Regions from separate parts of the Mesobacillus sp. MER 48 genome, predicted to be linked through region 1. Evidence: predicted binding sites of a transcription regulator. Region 1 holds the regulator's gene; the other holds the start of a gene.
What was found. Region 1 encodes NrdR, which represses ribonucleotide reductase genes. Its sites were predicted from a motif close to AACACNATATATNGTGTT; they were not measured.

Region 2: a site for NrdR is predicted at 3,246-3,263, ahead of M3593_RS04310 (vitamin B12-dependent ribonucleotide reductase). Genes of this name have one in related genera too.

What each region holds. Positions count from the first base shown of each region.
Region 1 covers NZ_JAMAUR010000001.1:1,142,737-1,149,027, reverse strand. The annotation lists gene M3593_RS05865 (glyceraldehyde-3-phosphate dehydrogenase) at 1-883, shown strand, start outside; gene speD (adenosylmethionine decarboxylase) at 1,269-1,649, shown strand; gene M3593_RS05855 (hypothetical protein) at 1,755-2,159, shown strand; gene nrdR (transcriptional regulator NrdR) at 2,287-2,745, shown strand; gene M3593_RS05845 (replication initiation and membrane attachment family protein) at 3,049-4,464, shown strand; gene dnaI (primosomal protein DnaI) at 4,470-5,402, shown strand; gene ytxC (sporulation protein YtxC) at 5,536-6,291, shown strand, end outside.
Region 2 covers NZ_JAMAUR010000001.1:836,989-843,279, forward strand. The annotation lists gene M3593_RS04305 (DUF1646 family protein) at 1-390, opposite strand, end outside; gene M3593_RS04310 (vitamin B12-dependent ribonucleotide reductase) at 544-3,102, opposite strand; gene M3593_RS04315 (lipoate--protein ligase family protein) at 3,457-4,293, opposite strand; gene M3593_RS04320 (rhodanese-like domain-containing protein) at 4,466-4,846, shown strand; gene gcvPB (aminomethyl-transferring glycine dehydrogenase subunit GcvPB) at 5,452-6,291, opposite strand, start outside.

The sequences.
Region 1 (6,291 bases):
CCATGGTCAATTTGCAGGTGAGATTATCCCTGCTGATGATCACCTAGTAGTCAATGGGAAAACTGTCAAACTTTTGAGCAATCGCAATCCTGCTGAGCTTCCGTGGAAAGAAATGCAGGTTGATATTGTCATAGAGGCCACAGGAAAGTTCAACTCACGTGACAAGGCTGCACTTCATCTGGAAGCAGGCGCAAAGAAGGTCATTATAACAGCACCGGGCACAAATGAAGATATTACGATTGTGATGGGCGTAAATGAAAGCGCATTAAAAATTGAAGAACATGACATCATTTCCAATGCTTCATGCACAACGAACTGCCTGGCACCTGTCGCAAAAATTCTGGATGATACTTTCGGAATTGAAAACGGATTGATGACAACTGTTCATGCCTATACAAATGACCAAAATAATATCGATAATCCGCACAAGGATTTGCGCAGGGCGCGTTCTTGCGGCCAATCAATCATCCCTACTTCAACAGGGGCGGCAAAGGCGCTTTCCCTTGTTCTTCCGCAGTTGAAAGGAAAGCTTCACGGCATGTCATTAAGGGTGCCGACGCCAAACGTTTCACTTGTAGACCTGGTTGTTGACTTGAAGCGAGAGGTAACTGTGGATGAGGTGAACGATGCGTTCTATTCTGCCGCAAAAGGAAAGCTTAAGGGTATACTGGATATTACAACAGATCCACTTGTATCCATCGATTTCAACACAAATGAGCACTCAGCGATCATTGATGGACTGTCTACAATGGTCATTGGCGCCAACAAAGTCAAGGTACTTGCGTGGTATGACAATGAATGGGGATACTCAAGCAGGGTGGTAGACCTGGTAAAACATGTTGCCGAGGCAATGTCTGCTTCAACAGCCGTGAAAGTTGGATAATTAGAATAGTCATTAAACAAGCCTGCCGCTCCCGGCAGGCTTGTTTAATGACGCTTTCGTTTTGTATCAGATTACCGTCTTCCCTCTTCAGAAAAACCTCTTTAATCTTACAAAGGTAATCAATCGATTCCCGGGGATATCCTTAAAATAGCTATCTAAAAACCTTTTGATATAGCAAGCTGAAATTCATTGAAAAAATTTTATTTTCATGTGTTGCAAAAAAAATATAAACAAAGTATACTAGTCATCGTGAACTTCTTAATAACGGTACCAATTGGCTACTTAAAGGGTTAGGACCTCTCTGGACTAACTTTCCCCCGTGGTAGTTAAGATACCATTGAAACTAGGAATTTCATTCTAATATTGTTAGAGGGGGAAATTGAATATGGAAACAATGGGTCGTCATGTAATTTCTGAACTTTGGGGTTGCGACTTTGAAAAATTGAATGATATGAACTTTATTGAACAAACTTTCGTTTCAGCAGCTTTGAAATCTGGTGCTGAAATCCGCGAAGTGGCTTTCCACAAATTTGCACCACAGGGTGTAAGCGGAGTTGTCATTATCTCTGAATCTCATTTAACTATTCACAGCTTCCCGGAGCACGGGTACGCCAGCATTGATGTTTACACTTGCGGCGATCTCGATCCTAATATTGCAGCTGACTATATTGCTGAAGCTCTTAGCGCTCAAACACGTGAGAATATCGAAATCCCACGCGGCATGGGTCCAGTGCATGTGAAACAGGCACAAGCGAAGGCTCTATAATTGAAAATATGAAAAATTACAAGGGGTGTAGTGATACACCTCTTTTTATTTTGTGCGAAAATTAAGGTAAACTGTAAATAGAAATAATCTGCAGGAGGATTTTTGATGTCTTTTTTGAAATCCATAACAGGAAGATACGAGAAATTCAGCGGGACGAGTGAAAATAACAGCGATGAACAATTGCGGACCCATTACTATAAAGCAAATTTTAATCAGGTATTCCAATCAGTCGAGGATCTGCTTAAAGCTGACCCTGCAGCCCGGATCACAAGTGTATCAAAGGAACATGGAGAAATCTCAGCTGAGCTAAACGGCAGGGTCAGGAGTTTTTTAACCGCGACTGTCATTACGACAAAACCCTTTGAGACAGCGGTCGATTTACATATCTCCACGGAAAAGTTTTCTATGGCAGGAATCAATCCTGCATTGAGACAAGAAGTAATCAAGGTATATGGAAAATTGGATAAAACACTTACGTTCATCGGTTCAGGTAAATATGGGAATCAATAGTCCCTCTTGTCCCATCAGCTTCTTTTTTATAAGATAATAGTAAGGATAATGCTTATGGACGTATTGGTGGATAAAGCGAATGGTCCTTCGCTCATTCTATATTTCAAAATATTCGGAGCTGATCGAGATGAAATGTCCAACTTGCCAAAATAACTCTACCCGGGTTCTTGATTCAAGACCGGTTGACGATAGCCGATCAATTCGACGCAGACGTGAATGTGAAGCTTGCGGATTTCGCTTTACCACTTTTGAGAAAGTTGAAGAAATCCCATTGATTGTTGTAAAAAAAGAAGGTACTCGCGAGGAGTTCAATCGGGAGAAACTCCTTCGCGGTTTGCTGAAAGCGTGTGAAAAAAGACCGGTCGCCCTAAAAGAGCTTGAGGATCTGGTCTCCGAGGTGGAAAAAGAATTGCGAAGCCATGGAGTATCCGAAGTCAAGAGCGAAGCAGTGGGCGAGATGGTGATGGACAGGCTGGCTAAGATCGATGAAGTCGCCTATGTCCGTTTCGCCTCTGTTTACCGGCAGTTCAAGGATATCAATGTATTCATCGATGAATTAAAAGAGTTATTGAAGAAAGAACAATGATAAAGCTGGGGTCCAGACCAATGAAGTATATTTACCAGGGCGCTTGCGCTTTATAAATTTTCACTTAGAGAATTGTCTAGCTCCAGCGCCTAGCCCCTCGAGACGTTTCGGTCCTGTCAATGAAGTCAAAGAGCGACTTCACTGCCAGGCCCCAACGCTTGTCGGGGCTGATCAGGCGCTTACGCTTTTCCATGAGGGAGCTGAAGGAAACTTCGGCTCTTTTTAAGGCGCGCGTGAACGATTTGATTTTCAGCATAGTGGTATTGTTATAGTTTTTAACCGGATAGAGTGGAGGGGAATAGGATGGCTCAGCATTGGCAGGAGACTTTGCCTGTAGACCAATATATTGTTGCATCCGGCGGCCTGCTGCATGATTATGATCGCAAGGTGCTCACCTTTTTGTACCAGCCGTTGATTGGGCCAGCTTGTTTGAGCCTTTATATGACCTTATGGGCCGAACTTGAAGAGAATCGGCTATGGTCACAGTCTGGTACCCATCATAACCTGATGACAATCATGGATATGAATTTGAAGGAGATTTATCACGCCCGCCAGAAGCTTGAGGGGATGGGTTTGCTGAAGACATATGTCAAAAATAGTGAAGATGGCCGTTCATTCATTTATGAATTACAGCCGCCGTTGACTCCTGAACAATTTTTCCTGGATGGCATGCTGAATGTCTATCTGTATCGAAAAATCGGAAAGAATCAGTTTTTGAGGCTTAAACGGTTTTTCAGTGACAAGCTGCCCGAGGCAGAGGAGGGATATTCTGAAATTACCCGGGCTTTTCAGGATGTGTTCCTGTCTGTTCCTCCTCAAGCACTCATGCATAATAGTGATTCAGCTGCCGACCTTGGAGAGGATGAAGCACAATCCTTCATCGGCAGGAGGGAGTCTGACAAAATACAGATTGACCCTTCGGAATTTAATTTCGATCTGTTATTGGGAGGTCTTCAGGATTCTTTGATCCCCAAAAAAGCTTTTACAACGAAGGTCAAAGAAGCGGTCAGCAATCTCGCCTTCCTTTATGGAATTGATGCGTTGAAGATGAAGAATATCGTCTTGAGTGCCGTAACAGCTGATAATGAAATCGATATCGAGGAGCTGAGAAAGGCGGCCCGGGACTGGTACCAATTTGAATACCAGGACCAGTTGCCGGCACTCTTGGACCGGACCCAGCCTCTTCAGCACAAAGCTGGAATCGAGAAGCCAAAAACAAAAGAAGAGGAATTGGTTCTCTATTTTGAAAAAACATCACCAAGACAACTGCTGATCGACTTATCAGGCGGTGCCGTGCCTTCAAAATCTGACCTGCAGATCATCGAAGAAGTGATGTTCAAGCAAAAGCTGCTTCCGGGTGTCGTGAATGTTTTGGTCCAATATGTTATGATCAGAACGGATATGAAGCTGGCCAAAGGCTATATTGAGAAAATCGCCAGCCACTGGTCGAGGAAGAAAATCTCGACTGTAAGGGATGCCATGGAGCTGGCGAAAAGTGAGCACAGGCAATACCTCGATTGGGCAGAAGGAAAGAAAACGACCGCTGCTTCAGGAAAACGGAAACCTGTACGCAAGGAAGTCTTGCCGGACTGGTTTGAGAAAAAGAGCGAGAATGGACCAGACCAGCAGCAAAGTTCTGCTGCCGGAGTGGACCCTGACTTTGAAATAGAAAAGAAAAAGCTTGAAGAAGAACTGAAAAAATACAAATCCGGGAGGTGATTCAGTTGCAAAACATAAATGAAACGCTGAAGAAGCTTGCTAATAACCAAAACTTCCAGGAACGTTATGAAACACTTAAAAGACAGGTCATGCAGGATCAGCATATAAAGCAATTCCTCGATGAAAATGCGGACTATATCACCAGGGAAATGCTTGACGGCAGCATGTCCAAACTGTATGAATTTTCTACCCAGAGCAAGGACTGTGATAAATGCGAAAGTCTCGCAGCCTGCAAGAATATGATCAAAGGCTATGAACCACAGCTTTTCATCAAAGGGAATTACATTGATGTCAAATATGACCGCTGTAAAAAGAAGGTCATGTACGATGAGCAGCAAAAGAACGCCCGGCTGATTAACAGCATATATGTGCCGAAGGAAATCCTGAAAGCGTCATTCGGGGATATTGAGCTTGATGACGCGGGGAGATTCAAGGCCATAAAAATGGCGAAGGATTTTGTTGAGAATTATGAATCCGGCCAGAAGCAAAAAGGTTTGTTCCTGCATGGGCCGTTCGGAACGGGTAAGTCATACCTGCTTGGCGCCATTGCGAATGAATTGGCACAGAAACAGGTCAGTTCCTTAATCGTATATGTTCCGGAGTTTTTCAGGGAAATGAAGAATGCGATCGGGGATCATTCGGTCAACGACAAGCTGGAAGCAATCAAAAAATCTGATGTCCTGATGCTAGATGATATCGGAGCGGAAACGATGAGCAGCTGGGCGAGGGATGAAATCCTTGGAACAATCCTGCAATTCCGCATGCTTGAGAACCTTCCAACCTTCTTTACTTCCAACTTCGACCTTAGCGGGCTTGAACACCATCTGACCCACAGCCAGCGGGGAGAAGAGGAACAGCTGAAGGCAGCGAGGATCATGGAACGGATCAAGTACCTGGCACAGCCGGTTAAAGTAGAAGGAAAGAATCGAAGAGTATAGCAATAGGCTGCAGCGAAACAGGCTGCAGCCTATTTTTTTTGCGCTTTAATCATCCAGCGGCGATATGGATACTTCTAAATTGTCCAAGTCCCCCATATATATAATCAGGGATTATTTAAAAGGGGGGATATGGTTGATTGAAATCATCTTCCAAAAAAAGCAGGATGCCTGGAATTTATACCATCACTTAGTCGCCAGGCTTGCTTCGTTGCAGGAAAAGAATTCAATTCTTCTTAATGAAGATCAAAATAGAGTCCTGATTCCAGAAGATTTTTTTATGAAAGAAAAAATACCGGAACTGAAGAAATGTGTATATGATTTTATTCTTAAGCTGAAACGGGATGACTGGTTAAGAAACATCCTTGCAGAATCTTTTTATTACACGGAAAGTGAAGAGCAGGATCAAATCCTTGATATCATTTACTCTGTCATGGAAGGGAACCGAAAGGATCTGGCACCTTTTATGGAGGGTGCCGAAGAACCAGGGATCGTTAAAAAAGCAATCAATGAAATACTTGATGAGAGAGTCTCATTTTCATTCGATTCCTTTGTCGTATTCAGGCTAAAATCATATTTTGAGCAGCTTTCGAATTGGGCAGAGGTCGCAATCGATGAGTATAAAATGGAACAGGAGTATCAGGTGTTCCTTCATACATTGAGAAGTTTTCTGAAAGGCAGAAAACCGCAAATGCCATATTTGTACTTGGTCATCGAAGAAAACATGACATTTTTTAATCAAGAGTTCACGGAAATGAAGCGGAGCGAGCTGTTTAAAACGATTGACCGGAGGCTGCTTGTCAATCACCCGGTCTACGTCGATTCCGGAACGATTGCGCCGCTCCTGTCGATCGCGCCACAGACGATTTTCCTGTATACCGATGATTCGCAC
Region 2 (6,291 bases), 310 kb from region 1:
TTCAGATCTTCGGTCGAGCGGAAGGACCTTTATAATCATAACCAATATAATAGCAGCAATGATCGCAGTCATAATACTAGATGCCAGTCCAAGAAAAACAACAGTCAATCCGAAAAATAACCTGGGAGTCAGTAGTCTGCTTCCCCATAGGATCGATTTTTCCAATTCCTCCTTAAACCACTTGGCAAGCAAACCAGCAGCTAATACTGCAATCGTGATATCAATAGGTTCAGTCACCGCTTTTTCAATGAGCGGACGGTCCATCTCACCACTAATAATTGCTGCAGCAAAGCCCATAGTAAATAAAAATAGTTCCAAATTATGTTCAATCATTTTAATGGAAAAAGGCAAAAATAAAACCAGCAGCAAAATAATAATTAACCCAATCATCGCTTCCCCTGTCCTTTTTTCTGCTTCTATTACTATATAATAGGAGCAATCCTAATATTTAGAACATGGAGTTTTTTGGTTCATGGAGGTAAACCAGAATTTACCCATAGAAATAGCCACGGCCTGGGCCGTGGCTAAACTATTGATTCTATATTATAAACCACACTTTAATTGCGCGTTACAGTTTGTACAAGTATTGCAGCCGCCGATTTCTTTTACCTCACCTTTGCGGCAGACCGGGCATGTGTTGCCGACTTCAGAGCCAATCGTCACATTGGTTGATCGCAATTCATTGATCGTATCGACAAGCACAACATGCTGCTTTTGTTTTTCTTTCTTTTCAACTTCATCATCCATTGAGTTCTCTTCAGCTTTAAGCGTCAATACCTGGGAATCGCGGGAGCCGTCTACATAAACGGTTCCGCCTTTTGCTCCTCCTTTATAAAGGCGCTCATATACCTTTTCCACCTGCTCAACGCTGTAACCCTTCGGTGCGTTGACCGTTTTGCTGATCGAGCTGTCAATCCAGCGCTGGATGACACACTGCACATCAGCATGGGCTTCAGGGGCCAGTTCCATCGCAGATACGAACCAGTTCGGCAGGTTCTCAGGATCTGCCTCCGGATGACGGTCGAGGTATTCCTGGACGATATCCGCCTTCACCTCGATGAACTTGCCTAGTCGGCCGCTTCTGAAGTAAGAGAAGCTGAAGTATGGCTCAAGGCCTGTTGATACGCCAACCATTGTACCAGTAGATCCTGTCGGAGCAACAGTCAGCAAGTGCGAGTTGCGAATTCCATTTTCAAGGATTGATTCACGAATATCCTCAGGCATTTTCTTCATGAAACCAGTATTTGTGAATGCCTTACGAAGTCTGTTTGTTTCTTCTTCTGTGCCGCCCTGAAGGAATGGGAAGCTTCCTTTTTCCTTTCCAAGTTCAACAGATGCACGGTACGCTGATGTCGCGATGGTTTCAAAAACCTTATCGACAAGCTGGTTACCTTCCTCTGAACCGTATTCTGTTTCACAGTAGATCAGTAAATCATGAAGACCCATTACCCCTAGACCGACACGGCGTTCGCCCAGGGCTTGTCTCTTATTATCTTCAAGGAAATATGGAGTCGCATCGATGACATTGTCCTGCATGCGCACACCAACTTCAACAGTACGCTTCAATTTTTCAAAATTAACTGTTTTGGTTTCCTTGTCCGCCATTTCTGCAAGGTTAACAGCAGCCAGGTTGCAGACAGAGTTTGGTGCGAGAGGCTGTTCCCCACACGGGTTGGTCGCTACAACCTTCTGTCCATATGCCTGTGCGTTCGTCATGTCGTTGGCATTGTCGATGAAGAAAATGCCAGGCTCCGCAGAATACGTCGCACAGATATTGATCAGGTTCCATAGTTCTTTGGCTTTGATTTTTCTATAGGTACGGACTTTATAGCCAAGCTTTTCCCACTCGCGAACATCCCCTACTTTATGCCACTCTTCATTATAAATTTTCATCGTCTCAGCATCGTAGCTTTCTACATCTGGGAAGCGAAGTTCATAGTCTGCATCGTTGTCGACTGCATCCATGAAATCTTTTGTCAATGTGACTGAGATATTTGCACCAGTCAGGAATTCTGAGTTATGGACAGTATAAGTTCCGCCTGTTGCAAGCTTTTCTTCAGCAGATTTAATGATATCAGCGCTGAATCCACCGTAGCCTGGGATCGTTTTGTAGTTCACAATTCCCTGGTACATTGCTTCTTCCTGAAGTGTCATCGGCGTGAATTTAAGTTTTTCCTTAGCCATTTTCTTGATTGACTCATCGTTTGTGTTTTCTATCAGGAAGCGAAGGATTCTTGGGTTCTGCATTTTTGAAATGATGAATTCCACAATGTCAGGATGCCAGTCAGAAAGCATGATCATCTGCGCTCCCCTTCTTGACCCGCCCTGCTCAACTAAATGTGTAAGCTTGGCGATGTCATCAAGCCATGAAACCGATCCGGATGATTTTCCGTTTACGCCTCTGGCCAGTGTGTTGCGCGGTCTTAATGTTGATCCGTTCGTTCCGACTCCGCCGCCGCGGCTCATGATTTCCATGACCTGCTTGCGATGCTCAGAGATGCCTTCGCGGGAATCTTTTACGAAAGGCATTACATAGCAGTTGAAGTAGGTTACGTCTGTGTCTGCGCCTGCTCCGTAAAGGACACGCCCTGCAGGAATGAAGTTCATTGATACTAGTTCCTGATAGAACTTTTCAAACCACTCCTGGCGCTTCTCTTCTGTTTTTTCAACAGCTGCCAGCCCCGTCGCATTCCGTTTTGCGATTTGCTCGTAGAATACTTCCAGCGGCTTTTCAATCACGTCCAGGGAACGCTTGATAATGCCAGTGGCTGATTCTTCGGGATCATCAAGTACTCCGCGAAACTCTTCTTCTACAAGAACTTTCGCTGTCTTGTTCTCCCAATCAATATCTTGTATGAATCCAAGTCCGCGTGCCGGGAACTTTGGATCTTCCTTGATCGTGAGGACGACAAAATCCCCACTAGAGAGTGTGATTTTTTCGGTGTCTTTAAAAGTATAGCGGTCCAGCATGACAAGTCGGGAGACGCCTTTGTGGGTAAGTTTCATTTCAGGTGTGATGGGGTGAACCTGCGGGAACAACTTGATATCCTCATTCAGACTTTCAACATTCAGGCTCATTTTTTGTCCAATAGTAACAGACATTTCTACAACTCCTTCAAAGGTTTAAATCCATTCTTTAATGTGATACTAGAAATATGTAATTCTAGCTGCTTTTTTTGAATTACCCTTACGTTATCATATCGAAACATTAAAAATCAATATATAGTGTATTTTTTATTTTCGACAATACTATATATGGTGTTCAGGACAAAAGAACTTTATTTTGTCAAACATGAAAACTACTAAAAATGAGAGATAAAAAGAGAGAAAGATAGAATTTTTCCCTTAAACGATAAAAAACAACAAATTTCGAGGGTTGCACTTTTTACAATCCCCCCGACCTCTAGAAAATACTGGATAAAAGAAAAAAAGCGGTTCAACCGCTTTAAAAATTTTTTATCTTTTAAAATTCCAGTCATCAGATTCGTACTTGTTTTTGGCAAGTGCATTCACATAATCCAATTCCTCTTCACTTAAGGTATAAGGCTCCAAAATAATTCCAAGCCCGTCCTCGAAACCTTCTTTGAAGGCTTTCTTCGCTTCTTCTAGTTCAATTTTCCGGCCGCTGATCTCATTGATTGCCACTGCCTTGGTCTTGAAGGCTCGCTGCATTCTTTCTTTGATTCTGTCATTCGGGTACTTGAATAAGCTGAAAAGTTTATCTTCATCCAAATCCAGCAATATGGATCCATGCTGAAGGATGACACCTTTCTGACGTGTCTGGGCACTTCCGGCGACCTTCCTTCCCTCGACAACCAGCTCGTACCAGCTTGGTGCATCAAAACAAACCGCAGATCTCGGGTTCTTCAGTGCATCTTTTTCGGCAGATGTTTTTGGCACGGCAAAATAAGCTTCCAGTCCAAGTTTCTGGAACCCTAGTAAAATCCCCTCTGAAATGACGCGATATGCCTCAGTGACTGTTTTCGGCATTTCAGGGTGGTCTTCTGTAACGATGACACTATATGTAAGTTCGTGTTCATGCAGGACACCCCTGCCTCCAGTGGGCCTGCGCACAAATCCGAGACCATGATGCTGTACCGCATCCATATCAATCTCGCGCTCGATCCTCTGGAAATAGCCAACTGAAAGTGTCGCCGGGTTCCAGCCATAAAAGCGGACAACAGGCGGGATTTTTCCGGCACCATGCCAATCGAGCAACGCCTCATCCAGCGCCATATTGAATGACGGTGAATTGTCTCCTGAATCAATAAATCTCCATACCTCTTTTTCCATTGCATTACCCCATTTAAAATTGTTCAAAGCTACGATTTTTTTAGTCTAACAAATAAATTTTCAAAAGCAAAGCAGCTTGTTCGAAAGAATTTTGTTAAATTCCTTTGCTCTTATCCAGGAAGGCTTATATAATTAAAGGTGGCTCAGCTAAGCTTGAAAGGAGAAATATGTTTTGGATACACTTATTTTTTTAATCGTCCTGACAGTTGCGGTGATTCTTTACTCTGTGTTTATGTATTTCCGCCAAAAGAAAATCCTGAAGACTTTGTCAGAGGAAGAATTCAAAGCAGGGTACCGTAAAGCGCAGCTCATTGATGTCCGTGAACCAAATGAATTTGCCAACGGACATATTCTTGGCGCAAGAAACATCCCGCTTACCCAGCTAAAGGCACGTCTGAAGGAAGTCAGACCGGACAAGCCAGTCTATCTTTATTGCCAGAGCGGATCACGCAGCGGCCGTGCTGCACAGCTGCTTCACAAAAAAGGCTATAAAGACTTATCCCATCTTGAAGGCGGCTTCAAAAAATGGGGCGGCAAAATCAAAGCTAAATAAGCAATCTTTCCATAAAATCACCCCTCAGCAGAAATGCTGGGGGGTTAGCTTTTAAAGTCATAACACTCTTTTCGGTTTAGCTTCTTTTAGTTCTAAAATAAATGTCTTTTGCATCTTAGGTTCGGACAGCTTTTTGCTGATTTCCTCCAAACCTGTCCGAAGTTGCTCCTGGTTCGGACAGCTTTCTACTGATTACCTCCAAACCTGTCCGAAGTTGCACCTAGTTCGGACAGCTTTCTGATGATTCCTTTCAAACCTGTCCGAAGTTGCTCCTAGTTCGGACAGCTTTTTGCTTATTTCCTTCAAACCTGTCCGAAGTTGCTCCTAGTTCGGACAGCTTTCCTCTGATTCCCTTCTAACCTGTCCGAAGTTGGACCTAGTTCGGACAGCTTTCTTCTGATTTCCTCCAAACCTGTCCGAAGTTACACCAAGTTCGGACAGCTTTCCGTTGATTCCCTCCAAACCTGTCCGAAGTTGCACCTTGTTCAGACAGCTTTTCGCTGATTCCCTCCAAATCTGTCCGAAGTCTACCGGGCTCAGCTACCAAAAATAATCATTATCAAAAAAAGTCCTGCCAATTTCAAACCGGCAGGACTTTTAAAAAACTATTCAGCTTTTTGATAGCGCAGGATTGGCTTCCTTGCAGCTGTTGTTTCATCCAGGCGGCCTACAACAGTAGAGTGAGGTGCTTCCTGAACGATTTCCGGGTTCTCCTCTGCTTCACGTGCGATCTGGATCATCGCGTCGATGAACGCATCAAGGGTTTCCTTGGATTCTGTTTCTGTCGGCTCGATCATGATCGCTTCTTCTACATTCAATGGGAAGTAGATGGTTGGCGGATGATAACCGAAGTCAAGCAGGCGTTTGGCAATATCCAATGTACGGACGCCAAGCTTTTTCTGGCGCTTGCCGCTAAGGACGAATTCGTGTTTGCAGTGCCTGTTGAATGGCAGATCATAATATTCAGCAAGCCTTCTCATCATATAGTTGGCATTTAGTACCGCGTACTCTGTTACAGCCTTCAAGCCGTCTGGTCCCATTGTCCGAATATATGTATAGGCACGGACATTGATGCCGAAGTTTCCGTAGAAAGGTTTAACCCTTCCGATTGATTGCGGGCGGTCGTAATCGAATTTGTATACGCCATCCTGCTTTGTAACGATAGGCTTTGGCAGGAATGGAATAAGGTCTGCTTTTACGCCGACTGGGCCTGATCCCGGGCCGCCGCCGCCGTGTGGGCCGGTGAATGTCTTGTGAAGGTTCAAGTGAACAACATCAAAGCCCATGTCGCCAGGGCGAGCCTTGGACATTACAGCGTTCAGGTTCGCTCCATCGTAATAAAGCTTTCCGCCTGCGCCGTGGACTATCTCGGCCATCTCTAGGATATTTTCTTCAAATAATCCCAACGTGTTCGGGTTTGTAAGCATCAACGCAGCAGTATCTTC